Regions from separate parts of the Bacillus bruguierae genome, predicted to be linked through region 1. Evidence: a T-box and tRNA genes for the amino acid it is inferred to sense, from the RefSeq annotation. Region 1 holds a T-box; the other holds one or more tRNA genes.

The links. The T-box of region 1 lies ahead of pheS (phenylalanine--tRNA ligase subunit alpha). A T-box ahead of a tRNA ligase gene usually reads a tRNA of that ligase, here a tRNA-Phe.
Region 2: it encodes a tRNA-Phe, which carries the amino acid that the T-box ahead of pheS (phenylalanine--tRNA ligase subunit alpha) is inferred to sense. The anticodon was not compared.

What each region holds. Positions count from the first base shown of each region.
Region 1 is NZ_JBAWSX010000001.1:301,493-305,136, reverse strand. It holds gene pheT (phenylalanine--tRNA ligase subunit beta) at 1-537, opposite strand, end outside; gene pheS (phenylalanine--tRNA ligase subunit alpha) at 556-1,590, opposite strand; T-box leader at 1,635-1,863, opposite strand; gene WAZ07_RS01490 (TrmH family RNA methyltransferase) at 2,029-2,793, opposite strand; gene sspI (small acid-soluble spore protein SspI) at 2,908-3,117, shown strand; gene WAZ07_RS01480 (HD domain-containing protein) at 3,311-3,644, shown strand, end outside.
Region 2 is NZ_JBAWSX010000012.1:466-4,109, forward strand. It holds tRNA gene WAZ07_RS18050 (tRNA-Thr) at 1-43, shown strand, start outside; tRNA gene WAZ07_RS18055 (tRNA-His) at 52-127, shown strand; tRNA gene WAZ07_RS18060 (tRNA-Leu) at 144-224, shown strand; tRNA gene WAZ07_RS18065 (tRNA-Gly) at 254-328, shown strand; tRNA gene WAZ07_RS18070 (tRNA-Leu) at 343-431, shown strand; tRNA gene WAZ07_RS18075 (tRNA-Arg) at 435-508, shown strand; tRNA gene WAZ07_RS18080 (tRNA-Pro) at 518-591, shown strand; tRNA gene WAZ07_RS18085 (tRNA-Ala) at 606-678, shown strand; tRNA gene WAZ07_RS18090 (tRNA-Met) at 695-771, shown strand; tRNA gene WAZ07_RS18095 (tRNA-Ile) at 776-852, shown strand; tRNA gene WAZ07_RS18100 (tRNA-Ser) at 871-963, shown strand; tRNA gene WAZ07_RS18105 (tRNA-Met) at 990-1,066, shown strand; tRNA gene WAZ07_RS18110 (tRNA-Asp) at 1,069-1,144, shown strand; tRNA gene WAZ07_RS18115 (tRNA-Phe) at 1,155-1,230, shown strand; tRNA gene WAZ07_RS18120 (tRNA-Thr) at 1,246-1,321, shown strand; tRNA gene WAZ07_RS18125 (tRNA-Lys) at 1,331-1,406, shown strand; tRNA gene WAZ07_RS18130 (tRNA-Gly) at 1,414-1,484, shown strand; tRNA gene WAZ07_RS18135 (tRNA-Ile) at 1,492-1,568, shown strand; tRNA gene WAZ07_RS18140 (tRNA-Asn) at 1,572-1,646, shown strand; tRNA gene WAZ07_RS18145 (tRNA-Ser) at 1,655-1,745, shown strand; tRNA gene WAZ07_RS18150 (tRNA-Glu) at 1,752-1,823, shown strand; gene WAZ07_RS18155 (alpha/beta fold hydrolase) at 1,953-2,858, opposite strand; gene WAZ07_RS18160 (L-lactate dehydrogenase) at 3,226-3,644, shown strand, end outside.

The DNA.
Region 1 (3,644 bases):
CATGTTCAAGCAGTCAGCACGGTTCGGTGTTAAACCTAATTCAAGTACTTCATCATGTAAATTTAAGATTTCAAGTGCATCTGCACCAACTTCCACGTCACTTGGGAAAATAAAAATACCTTCTGCATAGTCTTTCGCAACTAATTTGCCGTCAACGCCAAGCTCCTGTAAAGAACAAACCATACCGTGAGAAGCTTCACCACGTAGCTTTGCTTTTTTAATTTTGAAGTTACCAGGAAGAACAGCACCAACTTTTGCAACTGGTACTTTTAAACCTTTTGCAATATTAGAAGCACCGCAAATGATTTGTACTGGCTCTTCTTCACCGATGTCGATTAGACATTTGCTTAATTTATCAGCTTCTGGATGTTTTTCACATTCTAATACGTGACCAACTACAACACCTTTTACACCTTTATTTAATACTTCAATGCCTTCTACTTCAATACCACTTTTCGTGATTTTATCTGCTAATTCTTGTGCCGTTACATCTTGAATATCTATATACTCTTGTAACCAACGATATGATACGAACATATTTATCCTCTCCTTCCCTTACGCTCGTTTGAATTGTTGTAAGAAACGTACATCATTTGTATAGAAATGACGAATGTCATCAACGCCATATTTTAACATCGCGATACGCTCTGCACCCATACCGAATGCGAAACCTTGATATTCTTTTGAATCATAGCCTGCCATTTCAAGTACGTTCGGATGAACCATACCAGCACCTAAAATTTCAATCCAGCCAGTCCCTTTACATGTGCCGCAACCATTTCCGTGACACATCATACAAGAAATATCCATCTCAACAGATGGTTCTGTGAATGGGAAGAAACTTGGACGAAGACGGATTTCACGATCTTCACCAAACATCTTTTTCACAAATACTTGCAGTGTACCTTTTAAGTCACTCATACGAATGTTTTTATCAATTACAAGACCTTCAATTTGCATGAACTGATGTGAATGCGTTGCATCGTCATCATCACGGCGATACACTTTACCAGGGCAAATAATTTTAATCGGGCCTTTTTCTTTATTATTTTCCATTGTTCTTGCTTGCACAGAAGATGTATGTGTACGTAGTAATGTTTCTTCTGTAATGTAGAAAGTGTCTTGCATATCACGCGCTGGGTGATCTTTCGGTAAGTTTAATGCTTCGAAGTTATAGTAGTCTTTCTCTACTTCTGTTCCTTCTGCAACTTCATATCCCATACCGATAAACACATCTTCAATCTGTTCAACAACCGCTGTTAACGGATGGTGACAACCTGTTTCTACAGGGCGACCTGGTAATGTAACATCAATAGTTTCAGATGCTAACTTCGCTTCAATTACTGCTTTTTCTAAGTGGTTAATTTTGTCTTCTAGGCGCGTTTGAATTGCCGCGCGTACTTCATTTACTAACGCTCCCATACGTGGACGCTCTTCTGGAGATAATTTCCCCATGCCGCGTAATACTTCTGTAATTGGGCCTTTTTTTCCTAAATACGCAACGCGTACATCGTTTAAGCCTTTTAGCTCTTTCGCTTCTTCAATCAGCTCTAAAGCTTCTTGCTTTAGCTCTTTTAAACGTGCTTCCATTTGGAACCCTCCTAATGTTAAAAATAAAAAAACCTCGCTCCCTAAAAAGGGACGAGGTAAATTCGCGGTACCACCCTAAATTGACAGAACGAGCCTGCCCACTTAATTCGTTATAACGGCTTGTTAGACCGGAACGCCTTTACATTTACATGGTCCTGGCGTCAACTCCAGAGGTGAATTCACTTCCGTCTACCATAAGAATGCTTTCAGTCCATGACATTCTCTCCCTAAATGGCGATTTTGCAAGCTACTCTTCTCTATCATCGTTTTTTAAACTATTTCACTTTTATTGGATGTTCAAAACGTCCGGTAAAGATAGCTCTCGTATTTCTTCGTTACGTCGCCACTCCGTGTCCTCGTGGCTTCCGTGCCTCGAACTACTCGGCTCTCTTTATCCTCTTTTTTGAACACGTACTTCCACCTATTATAAGAAGTTTTTTAGCGATTCGCAACCGGAGTTTGTAAATAATACGTTAAAATGCCTGCTGCAACCGCAACATTTAATGATTCTGCTCCTCCGTAAATCGGAATGTATAAATTTTGATTACATTTCGCAAGAAGCTCTTGGCGAACGCCATTTCCTTCGTTACCTACAATTAATGCAAAACTTCCCGTCGGTGCTACTTCACCGTATGGAACCCCGTTTTCAAGAGCTGTTCCGTATACAGAAACGTTCTTTTCTGTTAACTTGTCTACCCATTCTTCTAAGTTTCCTTTTACAATCGGTAAATGGAATACAGACCCTTGTGTAGAACGTAATACTTTACTGTTATATACATCGACGCATCCTTCTCCAAGAACAACCGCATCAAGTCCAGCTGCATCTGCTGTACGAATGATTGTTCCTAAGTTACCTGGGTCCTGCAGGCCGTCTAATAGTAGAAACTTTCCATCTGTAAGAGCGATTTCTTTCTCATGTTTCTCACAAACCGCAAATACACCTTGCGTCGTTTCTGTTTCACGTAACAATTTTACAACCGCTTCAGACACAATATACATTTCCACATCAGCAACCACCCAATCTTTCGGAAGGTCTGTCTGCTCTGAGACGATCAGTTCTGTTGCAACTCCTGCTTTTAAAGCTTCCTCTACTAAATGGAATCCTTCTACAAAAAATAACCCTTTTTTATCGCGCTCTTTTTTCGTTTGCAGCTTCTTCCACTGCTTCACACGCGGATTTTGTACTGAATCAATGTTTTTCATTCTATGCATTCCCTCTCTTCTTGTCTTCTCATTATAGCCTATTTTTCATACATATTTACATAAAAAAGAACAAAAACTAACCTCAGTTTCCATTCCTAAAAAGAGGTGAACATGATGAACTTTAATTTACGCGGTGCTGTATTGGCAAACGTATCAGGAAACACGCAAGACCAATTACAAGAAACAATTGTTGATGCAATTCAAAGCGGAGAAGAAAAAATGCTTCCAGGCCTTGGCGTTTTATTTGAAGTCATTTGGAAAAATGCTGATGAAAATGAAAAACATGAGATGTTAGCAACGCTAGAGCAAGGATTAAAGAAATAAGCAAAAGAAAGTCACCTTAGCATAAGAAAGCTAGGGTGACTTTTCTGTTATAAAAAAGACATCAAACTTCCTCTTCTCTTAAATATTTCTACTTTACTAACCCAAGATGATGAAGTAAAATGTTCAAAATATACTTATGTCTATCTATTCGTTTCCATCATACACATCAATGAATAAAAGGAGTGAATGTTTTATGCGCCGTGTCACACTTGAACAAATTTTCAAACATCCTATTACACAAAAATATATAAACCGTTCTGGAATGGTTCACGCAATTGCTGTTGCTTACCATGCGTTTCACTTAGCAAAAAAATATCACGTTTCAGTCGATGCAGCAACAAAAGCTGGTTTTCTTCATGATGTAGGACATTACACATGGTATCGTAATGGGGAATGGGACTATGAATTGTATAAAAAGAATGATATACACGCTATTAAAGGAGCAGAAAGAGCTCATAAATTATTAATCCGATTAGGAGAACACCCAAAACAAGCAAAGGAAATTTCCGTTGCCATTCTCTTACACA
Region 2 (3,644 bases), on a different contig from region 1:
TGTAATCAGTAGGTTGGGGGTTCAAGTCCTCTAGCCGGCACCAGTATCATGGCGGCTGTGGCGAAGTGGTTAACGCATCGGATTGTGGCTCCGACACTCGTGGGTTCGATTCCCATCAGTCGCCCCATTTTAAAAAATAATATGCGGGTGTGGCGGAATTGGCAGACGCACCAGACTTAGGATCTGGCGCCTTTGGCGTGGGGGTTCGACTCCCTTCACCCGCACTTTTAATTGAATAAGTCATATATGTTTTGCGGAAGTAGTTCAGTGGTAGAATACAACCTTGCCAAGGTTGGGGTCGCGGGTTCGAATCCCGTCTTCCGCTCCAATTTACAATATGACGCCGGGGTGGCGGAACAGGCAGACGCACAGGACTTAAAATCCTGCGGTGGGTGACCACCGTGCGGGTTCGACCCCCGCCCTCGGCACCATATGCGCCCGTAGCTCAATTGGATAGAGCGTTTGACTACGGATCAAAAGGTTAGGGGTTCGAGTCCTCTCGGGCGCGCTTTATTAACGGGAAGTGGCTCAGCTTGGTAGAGCACCTGGTTTGGGACCAGGGGGTCGCAGGTTCAAATCCTGTCTTCCCGATAGTTTTTTAAAATGGGGCCTTAGCTCAGCTGGGAGAGCGCCTGCCTTGCACGCAGGAGGTCAGCGGTTCGATCCCGCTAGGCTCCACTTATAACTTGTTTATGGCGGTGTAGCTCAGCTGGCTAGAGCGTACGGTTCATACCCGTGAGGTCGGGGGTTCGATCCCCTCCGCCGCTACCATAAAGGACCTTTAGCTCAGCTGGTTAGAGCAGACGGCTCATAACCGTCCGGTCGTAGGTTCGAGTCCTACAAGGTCCACCACTCAAGTTTTATATATATGGAGGTATACCCAAGTCTGGCTGAAGGGATCGGTCTTGAAAACCGACAGGCGGCGAGAGTCGCGCGGGGGTTCGAATCCCTCTACCTCCTCCATTTTTTTAAAAAGAATATTATATCATCGCGGGGTGGAGCAGTCTGGTAGCTCGTCGGGCTCATAACCCGAAGGTCGCAGGTTCAAATCCTGTCCCCGCAACCAATGGTCCCGTGGTGTAGTGGTTAACATGCCTGCCTGTCACGCAGGAGATCGCCGGTTCGACCCCGGTCGGGACCGCCATTTATATTAAGGCTCGGTAGCTCAGTCGGTAGAGCAGAGGACTGAAAATCCTCGTGTCGGCGGTTCGATTCCGTCCCGAGCCACCATTTTGAAATATGCAAGCCGGCTTAGCTCAATTGGTAGAGCAACTGACTTGTAATCAGTAGGTTGGGGGTTCAAGTCCTCTAGCCGGCACCATTTCAAAATGAGCCATTAGCTCAGTTGGTAGAGCATCTGACTTTTAATCAGAGGGTCGAAGGTTCGAGTCCTTCATGGCTCACCATTTTTATGCGGGTGTAGTTTAGTGGTAAAACAAGAGCCTTCCAAGCTCTGGTCGAGAGTTCGATTCTCTTCACCCGCTTTTTCTAGGGCCTATAGCTCAGCTGGTTAGAGCGCACGCCTGATAAGCGTGAGGTCGATGGTTCGAGTCCATTTAGGCCCACCATATTCCGCAGTAGCTCAGTGGTAGAGCTATCGGCTGTTAACCGATCGGTCGTAGGTTCGAGTCCTACCTGCGGAGCCATATAATATAGAGAAGTACCCAAGTGGCTCAAGGGGCTCCCCTGCTAAGGGAGTAGATCGCTTACGCGGTGCGAGGGTTCGAATCCCTTCTTCTCTGCCAGAAATTGGCCCGTTGGTCAAGTGGTTAAGACACCGCCCTTTCACGGCGGTAACACGGGTTCGAATCCCGTACGGGTCATATTAAAGAGATAGCATAATTTGCTATCTCTTTTTGTGTATAATGAATAGTTACTTCTCTATTTTAGCTGGTTTTCCTTGATTTTTATCCCGCTATTCGTGGGCAGTAATACTCCCACCTCATAATGGATCAAATAGAAGTATGAAATGATATACTGGATTTGTTTGTCTCATCTGCATCATGAATAATTGTTTGTAAAATAGATTCCCATATGTGGGGATCATCAGGTAAGAAATGTCCTGCATCTTTTATATAATGTGTTGTTACATGAGGAGTAGCTGAGGCTACTTTTTTTATTTCTTCTATTGAAGATAAAGTGTCGGCTGTACCATGCCAAATATGGATAGGAATAGAAATGTTTTGAAAATTAAATCCCCAGTGTTCTGCTACTGCTTCATCTACACTATTTCTTAACGCTTCTTTCATGTGGATCATAGTTAATTTAATATCTTCATCTGTTTGAATAAATTGTTGATCCCATTTGCATAAATGTCTATTTCCTTTTTTCATCCCTTGCATATATTTTTCAGGGTTCTTTTCCATTTGCTTTTTTTGAGCACGATATGCCCATTTTAATAGCAAAGGTAAGCGTTTGGAGATAAAGAAGGCAATTCGATTTTCGCGGCACATACTGGCTGGCGGCTCTTCATTTTCAAACGGAGTTGCACTAGAAACCATTTGTACGGATTGTAAGCGCTCAGGGATTTTGTAAGCACAGGCTGCTGCATAAGCGCCTCCGCCTGAGACACCTATAATAGAAAAAGTTTGGAGTTTTAGTTGATCTGCTATTTCATTTACATCTTCTGCCCAATTCAGAACTGTTCGATTCTGTTTTGGATCAGAGAGCCCGTAGCCAGGTCTATCTATTGAAATAAGTCGTATGCCTAATTGTTTCGCTACCATATCATCTGTTAATGCCCAAATTCTTGAACCGGGTGTACCATGAAACAGCATGACTGGTAATCCATTTGTTTTACCATATTCAATATAGGCTAACTTACGTCCGTCTTGTAAAGTTATGATGTGATCTTTCATATTATTCACTCCCATAATAAATTATAAACCGACTGTTCAGTCTAATCTTATAATGAGAGTAGTTTATTTGTAAATACTGGGATTTTCACTATATAATATAGTCTATTGGTAAAATGAAATACTGTATTATTTGTGTTCACAATCTAAAGAGAACGCTTCCATTAAAATCGATTCCATACTTAATATTATAACTTTCCCCTATATGTGATAAATTTCACAAATGGGTCATAAAATGTGAATACACTCACAAAAAAACGTGCTACAATATGTGTGTAAGGAAGTTAAACAATATAAAAACAGTATTTTAATTATTTACTTAAATGACAATGCTAATGATGATATTGAAAAATAGAGAGGGGATTTTACCATGAAAAAAGGTATTAACCGCGTAGTATTAGTAGGAACAGGAGCTGTAGGTTGCAGCTATGCATATTCTATGATTAACCAAGGTGTAGCTGAAGAGTTTGTTCTTGTTGACGTAAACGAAGCAAAAGCAGAAGGCGAAGCAATGGATTTGAGCCATGCGGTTCCATTTGCTCCATCTCCAACAAAAGTTTGGAAAGGTAGCTATGCGGATTGTAAAGATGCAGATCTTGTTGTTATCACTGCTGGATTACCGCAAAAGCCAGGTGAAACTCGCTTAGATTTAGTTGAGAAGAATACAAAAATCTTTAAACAAATCGTTCGTGGTATTATGGATAGCGGATTTGATGGTATCTTCTTAATCGCAACTAACCCAGTGGACATTTTAACTTATGTAACTTGGAAAGAATCTGGATTACCAAA